3 regions of the Dictyobacter alpinus genome follow, and region 2 is predicted to be linked to each of the others. Evidence: a T-box and tRNA genes for the amino acid it is inferred to sense, from the RefSeq annotation. Region 2 holds a T-box; the other regions hold tRNA genes.
What was found. A T-box is a leader RNA that pairs with one kind of tRNA and senses whether it is charged. The one in region 2 lies ahead of EL633_RS00255 (valine--tRNA ligase), so its partner is inferred to be a tRNA-Val.

Region 1 (4,289 bases), 1.0 Mb from region 2:
CGTTGGTGTAACGGTTGGTTTTGGGGTCGGTGTGACAGTCGGCTTTGGGGTCGGCGTCACTTTTGGCGTCGGTGTTACCTTTGGTGTTGGCGTTGAAGCGGCCTTTGAGGTCGATGTTACATTAGGCGTTGCTGTAGCGGTCGGGACAGAGCTACCTGGTGCGGTTGTTGGTGGATCTACAACACCAGGATCAGAATTTGTTGGAGTTGTCGGATCAGAGAGCACCTGAGAGAAGCGCTTATACATGAAGATCCCACTACTTTTACCATTAAAGCGACCGACAGAGATCTCCCAACCAGCCCCAATATCTGATAGAGAGACATGCTTTTTAATGTGAAGATTAGCATCCAGACTTAGGAGTTGTAGGGTACCAGCGACACGATCATACAATAAAATTTCCGAGGCTTTGCCACCAGAGAAATTTCCGATATGAATATCCAGGGTCGAGCCCCAACTGCCCGCAGGTGCGATAGTATCACCCAGTTCAACTAATGGGGACGCAGCATCAGGCACATGCAACAAATCATCGGATGGCTGACCATCAACCAGGTGGGGCCGCTCTTTTTGCGACGGCACCCTTTGCTGATCCAATTTATAAATCTGAATAGCACCACGCTCGCGGTTGTATAGCAACAAATTGCTGGAACCATTGCCGCTAAAGTCCGCATTAAACTCTTGATCAGATGAAGCCGGAGATAATCCTAAAGCAATCCGGTCACTGGTATAAGTAGCTGGCTGCTGCTGAGCAATAGTCGGGGTTGTTGTGTTTGTTGTGTTTGTTGTACCTGTCGTAGTAGGATCATTGGTGGTTGTCGTAGTTGATGGATTATCAGCAGCAGTATTAGCCTGATTCACCGCAGCGACAGGATCACCAAAGTTGCCCATACCTGGAAGCTTAGCAAACAGGTTCACATCAACTTTATGTGGGAAGTAAATAAAACGCAACTGACCATTCTGGTATTGAGGCTGATTAATGAGTGAGACACGATAATTTTTGTCAGCATACATATATTTGGGGTCATTAAAGTTCTGGTACGTCACATCAAAACTAGAACCATCGTCACTGACAGAGGTCACAAAAGCCACATGTCCGGCGGGTCCAGATGCCCAGGCACCATCACCAATAGGAAAGACTGCAATCGAAGCCACACGTGGCGTTGTACCCACACTCAAGCCAGAGCTCGATGCATCAATGGCCCAATCAGCTGCATTTCCCCAATTAACCGGTAGATTATACCCGAGCAAATGCCATTGCTCCCAGGCCCACCAGACGCAGTTTCCACCCAGTGGATAAGGGCCTGGACAGAGCATATAAGGATTACCATCCGGCGAAAAAAAGGAGCCGCCACACCAGGTGGGCACGTTCTGGACACGAGCCTGTGCACTTGTTGGTGTAACAACAAAAGGCGAGAATTGTACAAAGATGAGCAAACCAAGAAGAATTATGCCTACACTTTTTACCCACAAACGGCTACAAAAGTGGCCGCCCAACACACGTTTTGCCTTCAGCATCCTTCCCTGGGCTGAAACAAGCATACAGATCACACCTTCCTAAGAAATACAGGGATGGTAAAAAGATAGTTGATCATTTCCCTGACATATCATAAAGGCAAAATATATCAATGTATAGTATTTTCGGCACACAATAAAAGGTGTGCCATAAGACACACAGATTGATATATTCACAGCAAAGGTAGCGGATAGTGGCATCGGGAATGGGATAAATAGACGTTCCCGGCACATAGAAAAATTATAACATTGTAATTGTAGGGAATCAAGACACCCCTCGCCGCCGTTAGTACTTACGTGCGCTCAAAGCGCCACCAATTCGTGCTCATCAAAATACCTCGCTCCATCATCCATATCAAGCATTTTTTTACCCAAAAGTGCTTGACAATAAGTGCGATCAATGCTATTATTGTCTGCGTTGAGGGCGATTAGCTCAGTTGGTTAGAGCGCTACGTTGACATCGTAGAGGTCACAGATTCGAGTTCTGTATCGCCCACTAAAAACTTATGTATTTCCTGGTCGATTAGCTCAGTTGGTTAGAGCGCTACGTTGACATCGTAGAGGTCACAGATTCGAGTTCTGTATCGACCACCATACAAAAAGAGCGCTCCTACTTTTCATGAAAAGTAGGAGCGCTCTTTTTGTATGCTCCCATGTTACTTGAATAGAAAAAGGTCTCTTCCCTGAGATTGATGCCCCTGGAATCGAGCCAGGGACATCAGAACCGTAAGCTATTTCAAGGTTGCTGTCTGGGCATCAAATTCGTGAGCGTGCGCTCCACCGGTTAAGAGAACCAGCAGAGGTACAAACTTGGAAACGATTGGTGTGCCCCAGCCAGTTGTAGCATCCCAACCCTTTTTGGCGTCATACCCTGGAATCGTTACTGTATTACCAGCATCGTCCGTAAAGGTGTAGGTATTGTTGCCGGTTGTGATGTCATGGAATGTGGCGGAATAGATGCTCGGAATACGACCGAAGAGCAGGTAAACAACAGGATTGATGAAACCAACGCGCTTGTTACCAAGCTGGCTGGCCAGAGCTGCGATACCAGCCCACTGTGGGGAACCCGCGCTGGTGCCACCAAAGATGAGGACAACGCCAGGACCATAACCGCTATCTGATGTGACGGTCAGGACACCACCGTTAATGGCGGCGTTGTAAGCTACATCGGGTACACCTCGGCCCTTGCCAGGAATGTTGGCCAGACCATACTGATAGAATGGTTTGCGATAAACTGTGCTGAAACCACCGCCTGTACCGGCACCGTATTGTGGCTCGTTCCAGGTGGTCTCACTCTGATAAGCGCCTGTAACCGCGTCGGCTACCAGCTGCGTACCACCAACACCAGTTACGAATGGATCGTTAGCTGGTGAAGAAGCAGAAAGGATATATGAGCTATTATCACAGGAAGGCTGAGCAGCACCCTGGTCACCGGCAGAAGCGAACAGTGTGATGTTTTTGCGGGTAGCAGCCTCGAATGCTTTATGCCATTTCTGTGTGGTTGCGGCATCCAGACAACTCTCAGCTTCACCAAAGCTCATCGAAATGGTATCACCCAGATTGTGATCAACCGCATATTGGAATGAAGCGACCAGATCATTGTCATCGCTACTCTTGGCCAGCACCAGATTGATTGTGGCATCTGGAGCAACAGCATGCGACCACTCAACGTCCAGAGCAATCTCACCAGCCCACCCGGACTGTAACTCGCTACCATCAAATGGAGTGATTGTGCCCTGCCCAGGGATGATATTGAGGGTGGTATCATTCAAGCCAAAAGCCTGATCAAATGCATGTAGATCATCCTGAATGTGGGGGGCACTGTAAGCATCCAGGATCACAATGGAGCGACCTTTGCCGGTGATACCCTTATCCAACAGTGGCTGAATGCTATATGCATTACGGATCTGCTTGGGTCCATAACAACGTACGGGGGCAGTATTCGATTGGCACCTGAAAGTTGTATCTTGTACTGTTCCCGCATAAATATGATGGGGATTCACTACCGAATGTGGATTGGCATGACTCGATGTATGAGCATCCACGGTTTGTGCTGCGGCGCCAGATGCCAACAACGCTAAGAGAAGTGCGCAGGCAAAAAGGCCATACAGCATCTCAGGAGCTACCATACGTCTTTGCGTCATAAGATATCCTCCATACTTTAAATAATATAGTTAAAAGTGTCTATAGGGAAGAGCTACTTCTTAAGTATAGAAGATATTATCTAAATTTGCTAGCTAAAAAGCATAGAAATATTTACAAATAGGAATTATTGGACATATATGATTACTATGCAGTAAATAAATGGAAGATATATATACGTAAAAAAACGTATTGATACAAGCTGAAATGATGCTTAAAGTCAGGACTATAGATAGAATTTAGCGGGCAATAGAAAGACAAGTAAGAAGAAGGTACTATTCTACAATTTTATGTAACTTTAGCATGGCTGCATAAAGAATAGTGGAGTGGAACAAATTCAATGGGGCAAAAGAAGCTACCTTGAAACCTCATGTATTGCGGCTCTACTACCTTTTCGTGTAGAGTGAAATGTGAAAACGCTCATGAGCAGCTTGATTATTTTAATATACACAAAAACAATAATAAAAATTACATACGGCGTTAACTACTATACTATGTCATCTTTCATAACGCTCTCTGCAAATTTTAAAACATTACCTCTTTTTGAGGCGAAAAATGGTAAGTGCGTGCCGCAGGCGCGAGGTGGAAAAAAAGTCGCTGCTGGCGTCTTTTTTTCAAGCGCCAGCAGCGACTTTTTA
Region 2 (4,289 bases):
AGATATTCCGTTTTTATTGTTTATTTGTATTGCTTATAGTCTTTACCGTTTCTATTTTAGCGAGAGAGATATTAGATTGGTTTTTTCTGCCTGGCTATACAGAGGCGGCGGCTATTATTCCTCTTATTGCCCTGTCTAATGTAATGTATGGCCTCTTTGAGATTTTTAGTCTGGGGATTATGCTGCGCGATAAATTATATTTCAACGTCATATTGCTTCCGCTGGCAGCATTGGTGAATCTTGTTTGTAATTATGTGCTTATCTCAAATTATGGGGTGATGGGGGCCGCAATCTCTACATTGCTGGCTTATTGCCTATTGGCTGTGCTGGCTTATTGGGTGAATCAACGAATCTATGCGATTCCATTTGAATGTGGTTTATGTAGCCTGGGATTACTCATAGGTATCTTCCTTTTTTCTTGTCATCAATTGCTTTTTCCTCATGTAAATTATTCTTTGCGTTTAATAATCGGCGTTGTCCTTATCATCTGTTATGCAATCTGCTTATGGGCTTTAAATAAAACTCCTGTAGGAAAATAAATAACCGCAGGGTTTAATTGCTGGAAATGTTGTGAAAATGAGGTGTTTGTGTATGAATGTGCGTTCTTACTTAGAATTTCAGCCTACTGAACACGTATTACGAGCTCGAACCAGTGTATGCATGCACCTGCTAGGTCCAGGTAAATCTAATTATCGGGTAATGAATGATGCAATGGCTCTGGTCAAAGCGGGTTATCGTGTGACAATTGTAGATGTGATAAGTGATCAGGGGCAGCCAGATTGCGAGGACGTAGCAGGAATTCAATTCCTGCATATCGCTGCTCCAAGTTGGTTTGTCCCAACGCGTTTAAAAGTCTGGTTTGTGCTCAAAATGTTCCTTCTAATTGTACGCTGCACGCGGCGATTATTATACGTCAAGGCCGATATTTATCATGCGCATGTTGAGCACACCTTCCTGGCTACATACATGGTAGCGCGCTTGTACAGAAAAAAACTCATCTTTGATACACCTGAATTGACAATGTTTGGTCCAACCATTATGCGTTGGCCACGTCTACGCAACTGTGCTATTCAATGTATTCGCCGGCTTACACGTAATTGTGATGGCTATATCACCGGCTCACCACTTTATGGGCCTGTTCTTGCCGACCTCTATCATCTTGAAGATATCCTCATTTTGCGGCATATTCCTCCTTACAGAGCTGTTGCAAAAAATATGCGTTTGCACAAGTATCTGGGCTTAGATGCATCTGTACGGATTGTTTTGTATCAAGGATACATGCAGGAAGATCGCGGTTTAGAGCTATTGATTTATGCGGCCAATCATCTGACACCTGGTATAATACTGATATTAATGGGCAATAGCTATGGAGATACGGCTAGTAAACTAATGAAGCTTATAGATAATGAGCAGGTCGCTGATCGCATTAAGATTGTGCCTGCTATGCCATACAATGAATTATTAGATTGGACCTCATCAGCTGACCTGGGTTTGATATTGTTACCTCCTGATTATTCTTTAAGCATTCGTTATTGCCTACCTAACAAATTTTTTGAGTATATGATGGCTGGTGTACCGATCCTGGCATCACGTCTAGATGCTATTGCCTCCTTAATTGAGCAGTACCAGATTGGCCACATATTGGATGAACTTACACCCTTTCATGTTGCACAGACTATGATGACGATGTTAAGGGATCAGGAAATGCTCGATCGTATGCGTATAAATGCTCTCAATGCTATATCACAAGGACTATACTGGGAGGAGGAAAGCAAGCGCCTGATCGGCTTATATCACGATCTTACCCTTAAGTAGCTAACCAGACTGTTTGCAAAAATGCTGATTTATGGATAAAATTAAGGTATGGATATACAAATGCGACAAAATAAAGTTCTAGAAGCTTTATTGCAAGTGATCTTACCTGAAGGTATAGCAATCCGGCCATGGAATGAGGCTGATTTTTCCGCTATTCAGCAATTAAGTAGTGCTGAAGGATGGACTTCAGCTACACAAAGGCCGGATGATATGCTTCTGGCTTGGCAGCAATCCTGGCCCGCTCTGGTAGCAGTGAAAGATGAAACTGTGGTAGGTTTTGTACGTGGACTGACTGATGGCGCAATTACTTTATACGTTGCCGATCTCGCCGTAGATGCCCGCATGCGTGGGAAAGGTATCGGGCATGCACTATTGGATACCTGTCATTTTCTTTATCCAACCGCACGAATTGATCTACTGTCTACCGAGAACGCTCGTGCATTTTATCAAGCACGTGGATTCAGAATACTGTCCAATGGGATGCGGAAAAGTTATGTTCAATAAGGATTTATTTATAGCATAATTGTATTCCATGCAGAAAAAGAATGCTTGACAACGAGTGTTCTTACTTGTTATTCTTAGTGGTAACAATAGAAAAATTTATAAAGACACTGAACGAGCGGAGTAGAGAGAAACGGTTCGCCAGAGAGTGGGGGTCATCGGGTGTGAGCCCCCTTCGATTACGTCTCTTGAACGTGGCTCGGAAGTCGAATATCCGAACTGAGATACTACTGCACGAAGATATTCCGGGTAGGCCCGTTAGCGCTGTATGAGGATATCTGATCAGGACCAGGTTGGGCGGATCAGTTATCAAAACAAGGTGGTACCACGAGTTGCGTTGCCCTCGTCCTTGAGATGTGGCAACGTTTTTTTGTCAGTACAAAGAAGGAGTACTACCATGTTGCCCAACCGCTATCAATTTCATGCTGTTGAACCCCGATTAATTCGGCTGTGGGCGGATGCCCAGACCTATGCCTTTGATGCTACTGGTTCAGGTCCAATTTATACTATTGATACTCCCCCTGCTACAGTTTCGGGTGAATTGCATCTTGGCCATTGCTATTCGTATACGCAGACAGATGTTATTGCTCGCTTCCAACGTATGCGTGGCCGACGCGTCTTGTATCCTATGGGTTTTGATGATAATGGCTTACCAACCGAGCGTTTTGTTGAGAAGACGATCAAGCGTAAAGCGACCGACATGGATCGAGCAGATTTCCTGGCACAATGTTCCAAGCTCACGCAAGAGACCGAGGATCGTTTTGAAAAGATCTGGCGTCGTTTAAGCCTGAGTGGTGATTGGAACTATCGCTACTCGACCCTTTCATCTACAGTACAGCGAACCTCACAGTGGTCGTTTATCCAGCTATATCAGTCAGGGAGAGCTTACGCGCAAATTGCACCTACCTTATGGTGTGCTGATTGCCAGACAGCAATTGCCCAGGCCGAACTTGAGGATAAGACACTGCCAACGCTGTTTACTACGTTTGCCTTTCGTTTGCCTGATGGTACATCCTTGCCTATTGCTACAACGCGGCCTGAATTACTGCCAGCCTGTGTTGCCATCTTTGTTCATCCTGATGATAAGCGTTATAAGCACCTGATTGATCAGACTGCCTCTATCGATAGTGCCGCTTTTTCGTCGCAGGCAGTCATTCAAGTTCTAATCCTGGCTGATGAAGCGGTTGATCCTGATAAAGGAAGTGGAGCAGTTATGTGTTGTACTTTTGGTGATTCCACCGATGTTCGTTGGTGGCGTATTCATCAACTGCCATTGCGAGCCGCTATTGGTCGTGATGGACGTATGACGGCACTGGCGGGCCCACTGGCAGGATTAGCAATACCAGCGGCGCGCAAAAAGATTCTTCAGTCCCTGGCGGAGCAAGCATTGATCTTGCAGCAGGAGACAATTGAACATACCGTCGGGATACATGAGCGCTGTGGGACACCGGTTGAATACTTGCAGACGCGGCAATGGTTTATCCGGATCCTGGATCAGAAGGAGCGTTTTATCGAGGCTGGTCGCCAGATTCGTTGGACACCTGAGTATATGCGGAGTCGCTATGAGCATTGGGTTGAAAATTTGCAATGGGATTGGTGTATCTCGCGCCAACGTTTCCTGGGCATTCCATTTCCTGCCTGGACATGTCGTGCCTGTGGTACATTGCTACTTGCTACTCAGGAAGAACTGCCGATTGATCCGCGCTTGAAAGGCCCCAATCGATCCTGTGCCTGTGGTTCGACAGATTTCGAGCCAGAAATGGACGTTATGGACACCTGGGCCACATCATCTTGCTCGCCATTAATTATTGGACGTTGGATGGATGATCCTGACTGGTTCCAGCAGCATTTCCCAGCCAATTTACGTCCTCAAGGCCATGATATTATTCGAACCTGGGCTTTTTATACAATTATTAAGTCTCTTTATCATTGTAATGTTTCGCCCTGGCAGGAGATTATGATCTCTGGTCACG
Region 3 (4,289 bases), 4.1 Mb from region 2:
TGGTCGCTGGCAAGGAAGATGTACGCGTCCCTTTAACGCTGAATATCAGCGCGGCCCCTTTACATGATGCCAGTGGATATCCTGGCAAACCAGTCGGGGTCGTAGCCGTGGTCAATGATGTCACATCCAGCAAACAGGTAGAAAAGCTAAAGGATGACTTTGTCTCGGTTGTCTCTCACGAGTTGCGTACTCCCCTGACCGCCATCAAAGGCTACACCCAGCATCTGGTACGGCGCATCGAGCGCAGGCTGCGCAAACTACGCAGCGATCACCAGGAACTGGCAACAGACTTGCCAGAAAACCAGGACCTGCGCAGCCTGAGCATTATCCAGAGCCAGACCGAACACCTGGAACGTCTGGTAAATGATTTGCTGGATCTCTCTCAAGTACAATGGGGGCAGATTCACCTGCAATATGATACTTTTGATCTACAAGAACTCCTGAGCAGGCTGGTGCATTCAGTCCAGGCCAGCGCTGAACAGCATCTATTGATCCTGGAAAACAAACTACAAGAGGCGAAAGTGGTTGCGGACCGTGCGCGGGTAGAACAGGTGGTAGGCAATATTCTGGATAATGCTGTAAAATACTCTCCCCATGGAGGGCAGGTCATCGTGAGCCTGCAGGCGCAAGCGGGCAACTATCATATCAGCGTCAAGGATTATGGAATTGGGGTTAATCCTGAGCATTTCAAGCATATCTTTGAACGCTTCTACCGGATTCAAAATACTGCCAGCCAGCACTATGCGGGGATTGGCTTGGGGCTGTATGTAGCTAAAGCTATTGTGGATCGCCATGGTGGAAAAATCTGGCTAGAAAACAATCAAGGAACGGGATGCACATTCCACGTAACCCTACCAATTATCCCGCCTGAACAACAACAATCAACCACACACGAGTTACAAAACGCAGCCACATTACGGAAGAATTTGTAACAATTCAGCTGGATTTGAGCCAAAATGCGTGCGCAGGTACGAATGACCAAATGAAGTAAAATGGATCTTCGACCAGTTAGCACGCAGGAATTGCATGGTTCGTAGGATACGCGCCTCCCCCCAGAGCGGATAACGCAGGTCCGATACGGCCCGTACCAGATCGGGAATACTGGTAAAGAGCATGCCACAGATCATCACAATAACCTTAAACAGGGTACTGGGAAAGATGACTGGACTCAAAGAGGTGAAGAGTCCAATAAAAAGGATACTACCAGAGACCAGGGCAGGCACCAGAACATCAAGCCAGATATAAAGGAGCGAAGGCTCGCGTAGCGCCATAAAGGTAAGTCCGAACGGGCCTACAGCCCAACCAATAAGGGGTTCGCGCCGCCAGAGTAGTACAACAACGTGAGTTAATTCACAGAGGATAATCCAAAGCACGAGGAACAGAATAAAATTCAACGTATTTGGAATAGAGATACCGACTAAAAAATCTGGCATGCAAATTTTCCTCCACAGCAACAACTGGCTTCAGGGAACATGTTATATTCTTATTATAAAGCAACAGTTGCTGATCACGCAATTGAACAGCCCAAATAGATTAGCTACTCTCGATACGCCATCATGTATAGCCACACCTGCTCTACGCACGATTTACCTGCATGAGATTACTGGTGTGAACGCCAACCTTCTTCACCAATAAGAGGAACAAAAACACAGCGACCCAGGGAATTGATATGCGTTCTCCCCTGCTCAAGACGTTCAATGACTTGAAGTTCTTGCTGAGATTGATCGCCAACGGGTACAACAAGTAGGCCACCAGGCGCAAGTTGTTCAATCAGCTGATTCGGAATGTGGGGAGCGGCCGCTGTAACGAGGATACGCTCAAAAGGCGCATGCTCCTCCCAACCGATGGAGCCATCGCCCACCAATACAGAGACGTTTTCAATATCGAGCCGCGCCAGACGCTGCATGGCTTGCTCGGCAAGTTCTGCATGGCGCTCAATACTATAGACAAAACGGGACAGGCGGGATAAGATAGCAGTCTGATAACCTGAACCAGTGCCAATCTCTAACACACGCTCCTGCCCGCTTAATTGCAGAGCCTGGGTCATAATCGCCACCATCTGCGGCTGAGAAATCGTCTGACCCAAAAGCAGGGGGAGTGCTTGATTGGCATACGCCATCTCGTGGAAGGATTGATCGACAAACAGTTCGCGTGGAATAGTAGCCAGAACCTGAAGAACCCGTTCATCATGAATACCGGTTTGCTGGAGTTGCGTAATCAATTGCTGACGCTGCAAGGAAAAATCGTTCGTCATACACATCCAATGCCTGCTAACTCAAAAAATCAGGAATTTATGGAACTAATCGACAACTACAACAGAGGCACACTCGTATAAACAGTAGGATGTGGAATTAACTTCTTCAGGAGATTAGGGTGGGCGCTACTGGGTTCGAACCAGTGACCTCTTCGGTGTGAACGAAGCGCTCTCCCACTGAGCTAAGCGCCCTAATTACTGACGGGGATAACTATAACACCAAGTACATTAGATTGTCAAGCATTCATGTACGGAAATTTCAGCGCCGTCATTGTTTGATTTCGTCGTCAATTTCCCGTCTCTCATTATAGGTGAATGATGTGCATTCCATCTTGTTCGAAGGAGACAAATTATGTTCATTGCGATTGGCATTATCCTGGCAATTCTCGTCCTCTTTTTTATTTTGCCCGGCTTTCGGGTCGTACAACAATATGAACGAGGCGTGATCTTCATATTGGGAAGTTTACAAGGTGCCAAGGGCCCTGGAATTTTCTGGGTACCGCCATTGATTACACGTATGGTAAAGGTTGACCTACGTATTGTAACGATGCAGGTACCACCCCAGGAGATCATTACACGTGATAACGTCACTATTCGTGTGACGGCGGTCGTTTACTTCCAGGTGGTCAATCCCGAGGCTTCGGTGACGAATGTCGTCAATTTTATTGATGCCACTATGCAGATCGGGCAGACCACACTCCGTAATGTGCTGGGTCAATTTGAGATGGATGAGCTCCTGGCCCATCGTGATCGTATCAACCAGAGCTTGCAAACTATTATTGATGAGTACACTGAGCGCTGGGGTGTGAAGGTCACAGCCGTTGAAGTCAAGGATATCGAGCTACCTGCTACGATGCAGCGTGCAATGGCCAAGCAGGCTGAAGCCGAACGTGAGAAACGCGCCAAGATCATTCATGCTGAAGGTGAGTTACAGGCCTCCACACAACTGGCTCAGGCCGCAAGTGTGATCGGCTCACAGTCCAGTGCACTACAGTTGCGCTACCTGCAGACGCTCACCGAGATCTCGGTTGAGAAAAACTCAACCATCATCTTCCCATTGCCAATGGATATCATCGAGCCATTCCTGAAATCTTTGCCTAAGCAGGCTGAAGAAACTCACGAACGGCCCTCAACGCGCCCGGTAAGCGAGCAACCACCACGTCCAGCACCAAAAAATGTCTATGTCGATCAAACAACCGCTCGACCAATGCAGACAAGAAATGATTAAAGAAAAGGAGCCACAAAAATGAAAAAGATGGTAGCAAAATGGATCGTTACTGCTGTAGTCCTGCCCGCCGTGGTCATGATCTTACAAAAACGCATCTTTGAACAAATCGACAAACGCTTCTAAAACAGAATGAGAAGTGGTTCCGCCGTATGATATACTGAGGGACGTAGTTCTAATACACGTTCTTCTGGAGATACCTATGGACGAAAAGACTTTAGGTTCCATGGCGGAACCAACACAAAAAACGCCTTCTGAGAAGGCACCCATACAACCAGCTGCAGCCTCAACGGAGAGAGCCGACAGTGAACAGCGGCAAGCCTATGGTACAGCGAAGACTGAAAACTTACGCGATTCAGGACTCTGGCGCACACTGCTACCAGCTGTGGTTATCCTCAGCTGTGGGGCTCTGCTGGTTATTCCCCTGATTATTCTTATCCCCTTGCTCTACAACTCTATTCAGGCATTCAACACCCACCGCATCGAAGGACAGCTGATCTGGCTATGGGTAACGATGATTGTGATAGAGGTAGGTTTATTTATTCTAATTGCTCGGGGCATCATGAGAATTTTTCTGACCCAGGCAGGCAATTATCAGCACTCACGCTAACGATCATCTGCTTGAGAAGGGGTGCGGGAAAGGATTCTGACTATTCCCTACCACCCCATCACCTTTTGTATGCTACAAGACACTGGCAATACGGCTCTTGAAACCAATCCCCTCTAATGAGAGCAGCCAGGCTTTGGTCGATAGTCCACCACCATAACCGGTCAACGTCTTGTCACTGCCGATAACGCGATGGCAGGGAA

Region 1: it encodes a tRNA-Val, which carries the amino acid that the T-box ahead of EL633_RS00255 (valine--tRNA ligase) is inferred to sense. The anticodon was not compared.
Region 3: it encodes a tRNA-Val, which carries the amino acid that the T-box ahead of EL633_RS00255 (valine--tRNA ligase) is inferred to sense. The anticodon was not compared.

Annotation. Positions count from the first base shown of each region.
Region 1 is NZ_BIFT01000001.1:1,053,724-1,058,012, forward strand. It holds gene EL633_RS37250 (CHAP domain-containing protein) at 1-1,536, opposite strand, end outside; tRNA gene EL633_RS04180 (tRNA-Val) at 1,932-2,005, shown strand; tRNA gene EL633_RS04185 (tRNA-Val) at 2,027-2,103, shown strand; gene EL633_RS04190 (S53 family peptidase) at 2,241-3,653, opposite strand; gene EL633_RS04195 (hypothetical protein) at 4,074-4,289, shown strand, end outside.
Region 2 is NZ_BIFT01000001.1:58,523-62,811, reverse strand. It holds gene EL633_RS00270 (lipopolysaccharide biosynthesis protein) at 1-539, shown strand, start outside; gene EL633_RS00265 (glycosyltransferase) at 592-1,815, shown strand; gene EL633_RS00260 (GNAT family N-acetyltransferase) at 1,864-2,319, shown strand; T-box leader at 2,418-2,670, shown strand; gene EL633_RS00255 (valine--tRNA ligase) at 2,714-4,289, shown strand, end outside.
Region 3 is NZ_BIFT01000001.1:4,173,452-4,177,740, reverse strand. It holds gene EL633_RS16455 (ATP-binding protein) at 1-932, shown strand, start outside; gene EL633_RS16450 (hypothetical protein) at 915-1,433, opposite strand; gene EL633_RS16445 (protein-L-isoaspartate(D-aspartate) O-methyltransferase) at 1,601-2,254, opposite strand; tRNA gene EL633_RS16440 (tRNA-Val) at 2,375-2,446, opposite strand; gene EL633_RS16435 (slipin family protein) at 2,607-3,482, shown strand; gene EL633_RS16430 (hypothetical protein) at 3,682-4,089, shown strand; gene EL633_RS16425 (methylated-DNA--[protein]-cysteine S-methyltransferase) at 4,162-4,289, opposite strand, start outside.